DNA from 3 places in the Sphingomonas sp. CFBP 13706 genome. Region 2 is predicted to be linked to each of the others. Evidence: predicted binding sites of a transcription regulator. Region 2 holds the regulator's gene; each other region holds the start of a gene.

Region 1 (4,153 bases), on a different contig from region 2:
AGTTGCGGCGGTCATTGTCGCGGCCGCGGAAGCGGCGGCCGTCGTGGCGACCGCGATGGTCGTTGCGGCGATAGTCGCGACGATCGGCACGGTGATCACCGCGGTGGTCGTTGTCGCGATACTGCTGGCTATGGCCCCGATCGCGCTGAGCTTCGGCGGGCGCGGCCACGCCGAGGCCGAGCGTGGCGAAGGCGAGCCCGGCGGCGATGAGATGCGTAAACTTCATGACGTGTCCTCTTGCCCGAGATCGGGCTGGAAGGACGATACGATCCTGGTTCGGCATCGTTCCTGAACAGGGTTGTCGGCTCCCGTACAGGTTGGCGGCGCCGACCGGTCGTCCTAAGGCGCGATCGTGACGAAGCTGTCCATGACGCGCTTGCGGCCGGCCTGTTCGAAGTCGATCTCGAGCTTGTTGCCCTCGATCTCGGCGATCGCGCCATAGCCGAATTTCTGGTGGAACACGCGCTGGCCGAGCGACAGGTCGTCGCGGCCCTTGTTGCCCAGGCTGATCGCGCTGGACCGGCTTTCGACGACGCGGGCGGGCTTGGTCGAGAAGCCGCCGCCGGGCGTGGCCGCGCGCTGCCAGCCGGGGCCGCGGCCGGTGCCGCGTGCGACGTCGGCGAACGGATCGGCGCGGTCGGACCAGTTCGCCTGCCACAGGCTCGCGCCGCCCGACATCGTCGTCTCGGTGTCGGTATGCTCGTCGGGCAGTTCGGCGACGAAGCGCGACGGGATCGACGAATTCCACTGGCCGTAGATGCGGCGGTTGGCGGCGTGGAGGATGACGGCGAGCCGCCGCGCGCGCGTGATCGCGACATAGGCGAGGCGGCGTTCCTCCTCGAGGCTCTTGACGCCGCCTTCGTCGAGCGAGCGTTGCGACGGGAACAGTCCTTCCTCCCAGCCGACGCAGAAGACGGTGTCGTATTCGAGGCCCTTGGCGGCGTGGATCGTCATGATCGTGACCTGCGGATCCTGCGCGCCGCCCTCATTGTCCATGACCAGCGAGACATGTTCGAGGAACGCGCCGAGCGAGTCATATTCCTCCATCGCGCGGACGAGTTCGCTCAGATTCTCGAGCCGGCCGGTCGCCTCGACCGATTTCTCGGCCTGGTACATCGCGGTGTAGCCGCTCTCGTCGAGCAGCTGCCGTGCGAGTTCGGCGTGGGGCAGGCTGGTCGCCATGTCGCGCCAGCGCGCGATGTCGCCGACGAGGCGGCCGAGCGACTTCTTGGCGGCCCCGGTCAGCTCGTCGGTGTCGAGGATGCGCGCGGCGGCCGTCGTGAGCGGGGTGCCGGTGGCGCGCGCGAGCTGGTGGATGCGCGCGACCGCCTTGTCGCCGAGCCCGCGCTTGGGGACGTTGACGATGCGTTCGAAGGCGAGGTCGTCCGCGGGCTGGTTGACGACGCGGAGATAGGCGAGCGCGTCGCGGATCTCGGCGCGTTCGTAGAAGCGGAAGCCGCCGACGATCTTGTACGGCATGCCGATCGCGATGAAGCGATCCTCAAACTCGCGCGTCTGGTGCTGCGCGCGGACCAGGATCGCAACCTCGTCGAGGCTTTTGCCCGTGCGACGGACGCTCTCGATTTCCTCGCCGACGCGGCGCGCTTCCTCGGGACCGTCCCAGACGCCGATGACCTTGACCTTCTCGCCGACGTCGAGCTCGGTCCAGAGCTGCTTGCCGAGGCGGCCGCCATTGTTGGCGATCACGCCCGATGCCGCGCCGAGGATGTGCGGCGTGCTGCGGTAATTCTGTTCGAGGCGGATGACCTTCGCGCCGGGGAAATCGCGCTCGAACTTCAGGATGTTCTCGACCTGCGCGCCGCGCCACGAATAGATCGACTGGTCGTCGTCGCCGACACAGGCAATGTTCTTGCGCTCCTGCGCGAGCAGCCGCAGCCAGAGATATTGCGACGAGTTGGTGTCCTGATACTCGTCGACCATGATGTATTTGAAGCGCTGCTGATACTGCGCCAGCACGTCGCGGTGCGTCTTCAGGATGACGAGCATGTGAAGCAGCAGGTCGCCAAAATCGCACGCATTGAGCGCGCGCAGCCGGGTCTGATATTGTTCGTACAGCTCGCCGCCGCGGCCATTGGCGTAGCGCTCGCTCTCGCCCGCATCGATATCGGCGGGGACGAGGCCCTTGTTCTTCCACTGGTCGATCAGCCCGGCAAGGCTGCGCGTCGGGAAGCGCTTCTCGTCGATATCGGCGGCGAGGATGAGCTGCTTGAGCAACCGCAACTGGTCGTCGGTGTCGAGGATGGTAAAGTTCGATTGCAGCCCGACGAGTTCGGCATGGCGGCGCAGCATCTTGGCGGCGATCGCGTGGAAGGTGCCGAGCCACGGCATCCCCTCGACCGCGTCGCCGACGAGGCGGCCGACGCGCTCGCGCATCTCGCGTGCGGCCTTGTTGGTGAAGGTGACCGAGAGGATCTCCGACGGCCACGCCTTCTTGGTGAAGATCAGGTGCGCGAGTCGCGCGGTCAGCGCCGCGGTCTTGCCGGTGCCCGCGCCGGCGATGATCAGGACGGGGCCGTCGGTGGTCAGCACCGCCTCGCGCTGGGGATCGTTGAGGCCGCGGAGATAGGGCGGCTGGCGGTTTGCGTCGGACGGATGGGCGATCTGGTTCACCGGTGAACAGGTAGGGAACGGGGCGCGATCGGGCAAGCGGCTAAGGCTTGCACGACTCAGCGATGTGTGGAACAAATCGAGAATATCAACAGGAGGCGTGCATGTTGTCGGGACGATGCCACTGCGGAGCGATCCACTATGTCGCGACGGGCGAGGCGGCGCATCATGCGCTGTGCCACTGTGAGGATTGCCGCCGCAGCGCAGGCGCGCCGATGGTCGGCTGGATCGCGTTCAGGACCGAGCAGGTGACGATTTCGGGCGATCCGGTGACCTATGCGTCGTCCGAGCACGGGCGGCGGCTGTTCTGCGGGGCGTGCGGGACGGGCCTGTTCTACACCAACCCGGTCGCGCTGCCGGGGATCATCGACATCCAGTCGTGCACGCTCGACGATCCCGAGTCGGTCGCACCGGGCGCGCAAATCCAGGTCGCGGAGCGGCTGGCGTGGATGGCGGACCTGGCGAGCCTGCCCGAATTCGCGCGCTATCCGGGGATGTGAACGGGCGTGCCGTCGCCGTCCGGGTGCGGGGTGATCGAAATCGCGGGGCGACCGACGAACCGTCGCCAAACCGTCGCGGGCGCGTAACGATCCGGGCGTAGGGCGTGCGCAGCGACGAGGGTTTTCGTCGGAGAGGCCGCGCAGAGACGGTCCTCCCGACGGTCAGGCTTAGTCGCGCGCAGGCGGTGTGCCTGCGGACCGCAGGACCAGCAAAGGACGTCATCATGAAGATCCTCCACAGCGTCGCTTCGGCGGCGATCGCTTCCGCGTGCCTTTTTGCGACCGGCGCTGCCGCCGATCCGGTGCGCGACCCCGTCACGATCCGTGTCTCGCATGCCGGCCTAGACCTGGCCAGCGACGCCGGCCGGCGCGTGCTCGCGCGTCGCGTGCAGTCGGCGGTCAACCGGACCTGCGCCCCGCGGACCGGCGGGCTGAATGCCTTTGCCGAGTCGCGCCGGTGCCGCGCGGAAATGATGCAGGACGCCACGGTCCAGACTGCCGCGTTGCTGACGCGCAACGGGACGCAGCTGGCAAGCCTCGCGGGGCGCTAGCGCCTTCGCGCTCGATCCGATGCGCGATTGAAGGAGGACCGCTTTGTCAAAGGCGCGGCGGTCCTCCCCCGCCGTCAGGCTGTGCCTGCCCCCCCCGGCGGGGGAGGATCATGGGCGGTCGCGCGCTGCGCGGGGTTCGTCACTGTGTCATTCTGGTATCGCCGCGCGGCGATGCATCGCGTTGTCATAAAGTTGTAATCGTTAGGGCCGACTGCGCGATCATGGCTACTTCCCCATTAACGGTCGACGCGATCGACCGCGCACCGCGCAGCGGACCGCGGCTCGATCATGATCTGCATCCGGCCGGGCGCTGGATCTTTCTGGCAGTATTGCTGGGGGGGCTGGCCTATGCGGGGTTCAGCATTGCCACCGATACCGCGCAGGTTGGCGAGACGCTCGCATTCGGTGCGTTCGCGTTCCTCGGGCTCGCGCTGCTGATCGCGCTCGGGTTCGAATTCGTCAACGGCTTCCACG
Region 2 (4,153 bases):
CCTTCCCAGGCCATCGGCCCAGTGGCTGCCCCCGTCGCAGGGGGCGCGTGCGTGTCGCTCGCCGCTTACAGTTGCAGGGACAGCTGCGGTCTTGGGGCGAACCCCGCACCGCATTCCCATTCAAGCCCCGAGGGGCACCGACGCGATCTGTGCGGATCCGGCTTGCGTCGGACCTGCGCCATAGGGCTAGCGCGTTTTGCCTGCGCTGACGACAGGATTTGCGTGCGACGCAACGCAGGGCATGTCGTCCCATCTCACCGCAACGTCTGCCGCACCTCGTACGTTGACCACGTGACCGACCGGCCTCCCGCCGGTCGCGGCGTTGCCCGCTTTCCGCCCCGCGGCATTCGTGCGAGCAGCGCAGACCTTCATCGCCCCGCTGAACGGAGCCCGCATGCGCCCTCTCGTCCCCGTCGCCGAAGCCCAGTCCCGCCTCTTCGCCATGGCATCGCGCGTGCCGGCCGAAACCGTGCCGCTGCGCTCCGCGATGGGTCGCTGGGCGGCGGAGGACATTCTCGCCCGCCGCACCCAGCCTGCGACCGACCTTTCGGCGATGGACGGCTATGCGATCCGCTACGCCGATCTGCCCGGCCCCTGGACCGTCATCGGCGAGAGCGCGGCCGGCCGCCCCTTCGCCGGCACGCTCGCCCCGGGCGAGGCGACGCGCATCTTCACCGGCGCGGCGATGCCGCCCGGCGCTGATACCGTCCTTGTTCAGGAAGAGGCCGCGCGCGACGGCGACCGGCTGATGCTCGACGGCGAAGGCCCCGCCTTTGAAGGCCGCAACACACGCCGCAAGGGGCTCGACTTCGCGACCGGCACGCGGCTGATCGCGGCCGGCGATCGGCTGACGCCCGCGCGCATCGCGGTCGCTGCGACCGGCGGACACGGCACGCTGTCGGTCGGCCGCCGGCTGCGCGTCGCGGTCGCCGCGACGGGGGACGAGCTCGTTCCGCCCGGCTCGACCAGCGACCCCGTCCTGCTACCGGAATCAAACGGCATCATGCTCGCCGCGATGCTCGCCGACCTGCCCGTCGACATTATCGATCTCGGAATCCTCCCCGACCGGCTCGACACGCTGCGTGACGCCTTTGCCGGGGTCGACGCCGATCTGCTGGTAACCACGGGGGGCGCGTCGGTCGGCGATCACGATCTCGTCCGCCCCGCAATCGAGGCGGCGGGCGGCAGCATCGACTTTTGGCGGATCGCGCTGCGCCCGGGCAAGCCGATGATGGCGGGCGCGCTTGGCCGGACGATGCTGCTCGGCCTACCTGGCAACCCGGTCTCCGCCTTCGTCACCGCCATCCTCTTCGTCCGCCCCGTGGTCGCGCACATGCTCGGCGCGCGCGATCCCCTGCCGCAGACGACGCACGCGCTGCTCGGCGAGGATCTTCCGCCCAACCAGTCGCGGACCGACTATATGCGCGCCGAACTGCGCGAGGGTCGCGCCTATGCCTCGACCATCCAGGACAGCTCGATGCTGCTGACGCTCGCCCGCTCGTCCTGCCTGATCGTCCGCGACGGCGACGCGCCTGCGGCAAGGGCGGGCGACTCGGCGGAAATCCTCGTCATCGCGTGACGTCACCGCTTGACGAAGCTGCAAGTGTTCCATAGAAGTTCCTCGTCTGTTCCGGACGGAGAACCGTTATGCTCACGCGCAAGCAGCACGAGCTTGTCTGCTTCATCAATGACCGCCTCGCCGAGACGGGCGTGTCGCCCTCGTTCGAGGAGATGAAGGACGCGCTCGACCTGAAATCGAAATCGGGCGTACACCGTCTGATCAGCGCGCTTGAGGAGCGCAACTTCATCCGGCGCCTGCCCAACCGGGCGCGCGCGCTCGAAGTGCTGCGGATGCCCGAGCGTCCCGAGTCTGCAACAGGGCAGACGGCGGCGAAGTCGGGGCCGAAGGTGGCGGCATCGGCCGACACCGTATCTGCGCCGAACACGGCCAGCGCCACGCCCGCGTCGCCCGATCGCATCGCGGCGAACGACGTCGTCGAGATCCCGCTGCACGGCCGGATCGCCGCCGGCGTCCCAATCGAAGCCTTTGAAGGCAGTTCGATGCTGGCCGTTCCGGCCGCACTGCTTGGCACCGGCGAGCATTATGCGCTGGAGGTTTCGGGGGACTCGATGGTCGAAGCCGGCATCCTTGATGGCGATTACGCGCTGATCCGCCGCACGGAAATCGCACGCGACGGCGAAATCGTCGTCGCGCTGATCGAGGACAGCGAAGCGACGCTTAAATATTTTCGCCGCGAAGGCGCGATGGTCCGGCTTGACCCCGCCAACCGTGCCTATGACCCCCAGCGTTATGCGCCCGCACAGGTCCGGGTTCAGGGCAAGCTGTCGGGTATCCTGCGCCGCTACGACTGACGAATGCCGGGGAGCGCTGGCGGTCATCACCGCCGCGCAACCGGCTGGCGTGGCGTTCAGTGGGCCGCGACCAATGACATCGCCACGAAAAGCGCGCCGCCGACAAGCGTCGAATATTGGCGGACTTAGTAGCAGCTTGCTTTGCATAAGACCGGCATAATCCAGCTCCAACGTTGGCCACCGTCCCGAATACCCGGACGAAGCCAACGGTGGAGGCAGGTCGCACGCGCATTAAACCAGCAAGCCCCCGTCCCACCTCCCCCGTCATCCTGACGAAAGTCAGGATCGAGAGCCCGGCACGCAATCCTCGTGACCTTGGGCTCTAATCGCAGCCTGGATGACGGTTGGCGCGAAATACGTCTCGTCGAAACTACGGACTGACAGAGATGTCGATCCGACGCGCTGACCAACGGCCAAGCATCATCGTCCGCGCTCCTGAACCGCGGCTTCCCGAACCGGTGGCCACACCTTCGCGAAATCCTGACCCGACACTCCGGTCGCGGCCTATCGCTCTGACCACCCCCGAGCCGGCACCCGAAACCGGACCGACGCCGCACCCCCGGCCATCCCGCGCTGATCGCCCCCCGCCCCGAACCGACGCGCTGGCCGCGCCAGCGTCGGCGGATCGCGCCACGGGTGCCGATCCCCCGGATTGAGTACCGTCACCATCCGCCCCGTGGTCAACGTCAACGCGATCCCCCCGGTCCGCGCGAGCACCGATCGATCGAGCTTCAGCCATCGCGGCGTACAATCGCGCGGCAGCCCGCGCTCGCTGATGACGATGTCCGCGCGCCGGCAGGCGGCAACCATCTCCGCGATCGGCACCCGGTAAACGCTCCGCGTTGCCAGCACACGCCACGCCCGCCCCCGCGCGACGACATCGGTCAGGCACAGGTCGCGGCTGCACCGCGCGTCGGGCTGATCCGCGAGCAGCAGCGGCTCACCATCGACCCCGCCATTCTCCGCCAGTGTATCGCGGACATAATCCCCCGCCCGATCGCGAAGCAGCGCGAGCCCGGCGGCGGTCCGGACCGCGACATGGCGACCATCGCCCGTGACCAGTATATCGGGTGACGGCGTCGTCAGCGCCCAGATCGCGCCAATCGCCAAGGGCAGGATCCCGATCCGTCGCCACTGTGTCCGCCACAACGCGATCCACACACCGCCGCCGACCATCAAGGCAAACGCCCCATCGGGAACCGCCGGCAGCGCGCGGACCGCGCCCGGTGCATGCGCCACGCCTCGCGCGAGCCACAGCAGCGCGTCGAGCGCATGCTGGACCAGCCACCAGGCGGGCGCGCCAATCCCGATCGTGTCGAGCAGCAGCGCCAGCGCCTCGAACGGCATCACGACAAACGTGGTCAGCGGGATCGCGACGATATTGGCGACCGCGCCGTACAGCCCGGCCTTGTGGAAATGATAAACCGCGATCGGCATCAGCGCCGCCTCGACAACGAGCCCGGTCAGCAGCAGCGACGCGGCGCCGCGCAACAGGCGTCTGCTGCGGCCCTCGTCATGCGGCGTGAACGTGGCACGGACGACGGGATGCTCGTGCAGCGCGATGATCGCGGTGATCGCGGCGAACGACAATTGGAAGCTCGGCCCGGCGAGCGATTCGGGCAGCGCGAGCATCACCGCGATCGCTCCCGTCGCGACGAGCCGCAACGTCATCGCCTCGCGCCCCATCGCCAGCGCGACCAGCACCAGCAACGCCGCGACGCAGGAGCGGATCGTCGGCACCTGGCTGCCCGTCAGCACGGTGTAGCCGATCGCCGCTGCG
Region 3 (4,153 bases), on a different contig from region 2:
ATGCCCGGCTGATCGACGCCGAGGGGGAGGAGGCGGCGCGGGGTACGGGTACGTTCATGCGCTCACGGATCGCCCTGGCCGGGCTTCCCGGATACCGCGTCTCGCCGCGCCCGCTGCCGTGATCGTCCTGCTATGAGTGGCCGTCTTCCCAGCGGCGTCCTCGTCAGTGCGCTGCTGCGACGGGTCAACGACGCGGGCGGTTTCGGCGCGGTGCTCGCCAAAGGGGACGCGCAGGGCGGCGCGATCCTCGTGATCGCCATCGACCGCGGTGCCCTGCCCCGCCTGCTTGAGCGCGGGATCGGCGCCGATGGGCGAACGGCACTGATCGACTCGACTCCGCCCGAAGACCTCGACGGCTATTGGCGTCGACGGCGGTCGAGCGATCCAGATCTCTGGGTGATCGAGGTGGATGTCGCAGCGGCGGAACGGTTCGCCGCTGAAACGATCCTGGCCGATTGACTCCAAAGTCCCCCCGATAGAGGGGATATTCAACATTGATTGGCGTTGTGCTGGGACGGGTGCGATCCGGATCAGTTACGCAGTCGGGGGGATGCCTGGACGATCGGCTCGTACGATTGGTTCCGTGGTCCAACCGCATCTGAATAAGTTTGAATGACGATTTTGCAGCGGGCCGCAACGATTGCGGTCATGACCTTCTCTCTCGCCGGCCTGTTCGGCAACAGCGCGCCCAGCCAGGCGACCGGCGTTGATCGCTCGACCGCCAGCCTCACCGCACTCGCAAATCTAAACGCCCTCTCCTCTCAGAATGTTCCGCAGACCGTTCCCGCCGTGACGCCCGTCACCGCCGTCGAGCCCGCTGCACAGACCGCCGTCCAGACGTCGGCCGAAATCGAAGACGAAGAATTCGAAACGCTTGCCCAGGCCGTTGCCGCGCAGGATAGCGCCGCCGCCGACGAAGCGCTCCAGTGCCTTGCCGGCGCCATCTATTTTGAATCCAAGGGCGAGCCGCTCACCGGCCAGCTCGCCGTCGCCGAAGTCATCATCAACCGCGCCAAGTCGGGCCGCTTCCCCGCCGACGTCTGCGACGTCGTCAAGCAGCGCGGCCAGTTCAGCTTTGTCCGCGGCGGTCAGATCCCCGCGATCAACAAGGGCACGTCGTACCGCACCGCCATCGCCGTCGCGAAGGTTGCACTGGCCGATGCGTGGAACAGCCCGGCCGAGAAGGCGCTGTATTTCAACACCGCCGATCGCCGCCCTGCGGGCCGCGTGATCAAGGTCGCTTCGATCGGCAACCACGTCTTCTATCGCTGATCGACAGCCGATCCGGACAGGGTCCGGGATCATGATCAGGATCACACCTGCATCGCCAACGCTATAAACAATCCGTGAACGCGCTTGCGTCGTTCGCGGATTGTTCTATTTCTGGCGCATGCTCGACACCCCCCCGGACTCCTGCATCGACGAACCCGGATCGCCCTTATGTGCCGCCGATGTGGCACGCGGCGTGATCCGGATGTTGTTGCGCCACGACCTGACCGCGATGGCGGAGGTTCCCCTCGACGGGGGGCGTCGCGCCGATCTGATGGCGATCGATGCCCGCGGGCAGATCGTCGTCGTCGAGATCAAGGTGTCGCGCGCGGACCTGGTCGGTGATGGCAAATGGCCTGAGTATCTCGGACATTGCGATCGCTATTTCTGGGCGGTGCCGGCCGGGTTCGACATGCGGCCGCTGCAGGGGGCGGCGTTTCTGCCCGAACGTACCGGGATCATCGTCGCTGACCGCTATGACGCCGCGATCGTCCGCGAGGCGCATACGACCCCCCTGCCCGCGCATGTCCGCAAGCGCTGCACTTTAGCCTTCGCCAGACGCGCCGCACGCCGCCTGATCGCACAGGTCGATCCCGACGCCGCCGGTCTCGCCTTCTGATCCGGCTGGCGGCTGATCCTCACGATACGCGGCAGGATCAGCCGCCCGGCGACGTGATCGTCAGAATTTCGGCCCCGCGACCGCCTTGCGGGTCTTCTTCGGCGCATCGGCCAGCAGCTTGGTCACCACGACGTTGCGACCATCCTGCTTGGCATAATCGCGCGCCGACATGCCGGCGATGATATCGGCCTGATCGGGGTCGGCGTTTTCGTTGAGCAGCACGCGGATCATGGCAACGTCGCGGCGCTGAACGGCGCGGATCAACGGAGTCTCTCCTGCCGAATTGGCAAGATTCGGATTGGCGCCGGCGGCGGTCAGGATCGGGATCATGTCGGTCTGGCCGAGCGTCACCGCGAGGAGCAGCGGCGTGTTGCCCTTACCGTCGCGCAGATTGGCGTCGGCGCCTTTCTGCAGCAGGAACCGCAGATAGGTCTCGTCGGCACGTTTGATGACGATGTGCAACGCGCCCTCGCCTGTCGAGACGTCGCGTGCATTGACGATGCTGCTGCCCGGACGTCCGAGCATTTCGAGGACCTCGTTGTTCTTCGACTCGCGCACCGCATTCAGGAATTTATAGCCTTCCGACTGGTTCTGCGCGTGTGCGACACGCGGGGCGATCACGGTGGTAACGGGAAGCGCGATCACGGCTCCCATCAACAGGGCGCCCATGGTCTTGGCGCCCGTCGTCAGGGCGGGGCACTGGCGGATATACGACATCGATAGATCCTCGGGACGCGGGTGATGTGCGACGCTTGCGCCGCACGGGCTAACAGATCAAGGCTGGCTGTATCATGACCAATCGACGCCCCGCCCTTCTCGCCGCCCTCGCGCTTGCGGCGTGCAGCCCCTCTACGCCCGATACGAGCGCGGCGCCCGCGACGCCGCCGCTTGCCGGGGCGCGGATCGGCGGGCCGTTCACGCTCGTCGATCAGGACGGGCAACAGGTCAGCGACCGGCGGTTCGCGGGCAAATACCGGATCATGTATTTCGGCTACACCTTCTGCCCCGATGTCTGTCCGACCGACATGCAAACGATCGGCGGCGCGATGAAACTGCTCGAGGCCAGCGATCCGGCGCTTGCGGCGCGGATCGTGCCGATCTTCGTGAGCGTCGATCCGACGCGTGACACCCCTGCGGTCGTCAAGCAGTTCGTCACCGCCTTTCATCCGCGCATCGTCGGGCTCACCGGCAGTCCCGCGGCGATCGAGACCGTAAAGAAGGAATTCGCGATCTTCTCGGCCAAGGGGGATGCCGCGCCCGGTGGCGGTTACCTCGTAAATCACTCGCGTCAGGCCTATCTGATGGATCCGGACGGCAAGCCTCTCGCGCTGCTGCCACAGGATAAGGGACCACAGGCCTTGGCCGACGACATCAAGCGCTGGGCCCGATGAGCGCCAGATTCTGGGAAGACACGCCGATCGAGAAGCTCGACCGCGGCCAGTGGGAGGCCCTGTGCGACGGCTGCGGCAAATGCTGCATCCACAAGCTCGAGGACGAGGATACCGGCGAGCTTGTCGCGACCAACGTATCGTGCCGGCTGCTCGACCGGCGCAGCGGGCAGTGTTCGGACTATCGGCACCGCCACGCCTATGTCGCCGAATGCGTGCGCCTGACGACCTCCAACGTCCGCGACATCGACTGGCTGCCCTCGACCTGCGCCTATCGCCTGCGCGCGGCCGGGGAGCAGCTTCCCGAGTGGCATTATCTCGTCTGCGGTGACCGCGAGGCGGTGCACCGCGCCAAACAGTCGGTCCGCGGCTGGACGATCAGCGAGGACGAGGCCGGCGAACTCGAATATCACGTGATCGACCGCGAACTCTGACCCGGTGATCGACGGCCTCGAGATCATCCGGCATCCGCGCGCGCGCCGGGCACGGTTGTCGATCGATCCCGCCAGCGGCCGTGCCAGGCTCGTCCTGCCCAAGCGGGCGGCGCTCAAGCAGGCACTGGCCTGGGCTGAGGAGAAGGCGGACTGGATCGCGGAACAACGCGCGCGTCTGCCGCGGCCGCAGCCCTTCGTTCCCGGTGCGGTCGTGATGGTCGCCGATGAGCCGGTGACGATCGCGTGGACCCCTGGCAGCCGCCGCACGGTGGTCCGCGAAGGCGCGGTCCTGTCGCTGTCCGGTCCCGTCGAGACGATTCCCCGCCGCGTCGAGGCATGGCTCAAGCGTACTGCGCTGGGCCTGCTGGAGCAGGAAACCGCCGAATATGCCGCCAAGGCGGGAGTGAGCGTCACGCAGGTCGCGATCGGCGATGCCAAGGGCC

Evidence for each region. Region 2 encodes LexA, which represses DNA repair genes until DNA is damaged. Its sites were predicted from a motif close to GTTCCNCNCTTGTTCT; they were not measured.
Region 1: the regulator LexA is predicted to act here: its motif matches at 2,635-2,650, upstream of IFS44_RS09955 (ATP-dependent helicase).
Region 3: the regulator LexA is predicted to act here: its motif matches at 1,364-1,379, upstream of IFS44_RS08045 (MmcB family DNA repair protein).

Annotation. Positions count from the first base shown of each region.
Region 1 covers NZ_JACYVM010000004.1:233,524-237,676, forward strand. Annotated here, with positions in the region: gene IFS44_RS09950 (hypothetical protein) at 1-226, opposite strand, end outside; gene IFS44_RS09955 (ATP-dependent helicase) at 340-2,622, opposite strand; gene IFS44_RS09960 (GFA family protein) at 2,733-3,128, shown strand; gene IFS44_RS09965 (UrcA family protein) at 3,353-3,679, shown strand; gene IFS44_RS09970 (inorganic phosphate transporter) at 3,901-4,153, shown strand, end outside.
Region 2 covers NZ_JACYVM010000002.1:391,539-395,691, reverse strand. Annotated here, with positions in the region: cobalamin riboswitch at 1-157, opposite strand, end outside; gene IFS44_RS05190 (molybdopterin molybdotransferase MoeA) at 395-1,579, shown strand; gene lexA (transcriptional repressor LexA) at 1,648-2,373, shown strand; gene IFS44_RS05180 (ComEC/Rec2 family competence protein) at 2,878-4,153, opposite strand, start outside.
Region 3 covers NZ_JACYVM010000003.1:296,206-300,358, reverse strand. Annotated here, with positions in the region: gene IFS44_RS08060 (PaaI family thioesterase) at 1-122, shown strand, start outside; gene IFS44_RS08055 (DUF1491 family protein) at 133-459, shown strand; gene IFS44_RS08050 (cell wall hydrolase) at 649-1,272, shown strand; gene IFS44_RS08045 (MmcB family DNA repair protein) at 1,391-1,888, shown strand; gene IFS44_RS08040 (ankyrin repeat domain-containing protein) at 1,949-2,605, opposite strand; gene IFS44_RS08035 (SCO family protein) at 2,680-3,279, shown strand; gene IFS44_RS08030 (YcgN family cysteine cluster protein) at 3,276-3,710, shown strand; gene IFS44_RS08025 (YgjP-like metallopeptidase domain-containing protein) at 3,715-4,153, shown strand, end outside.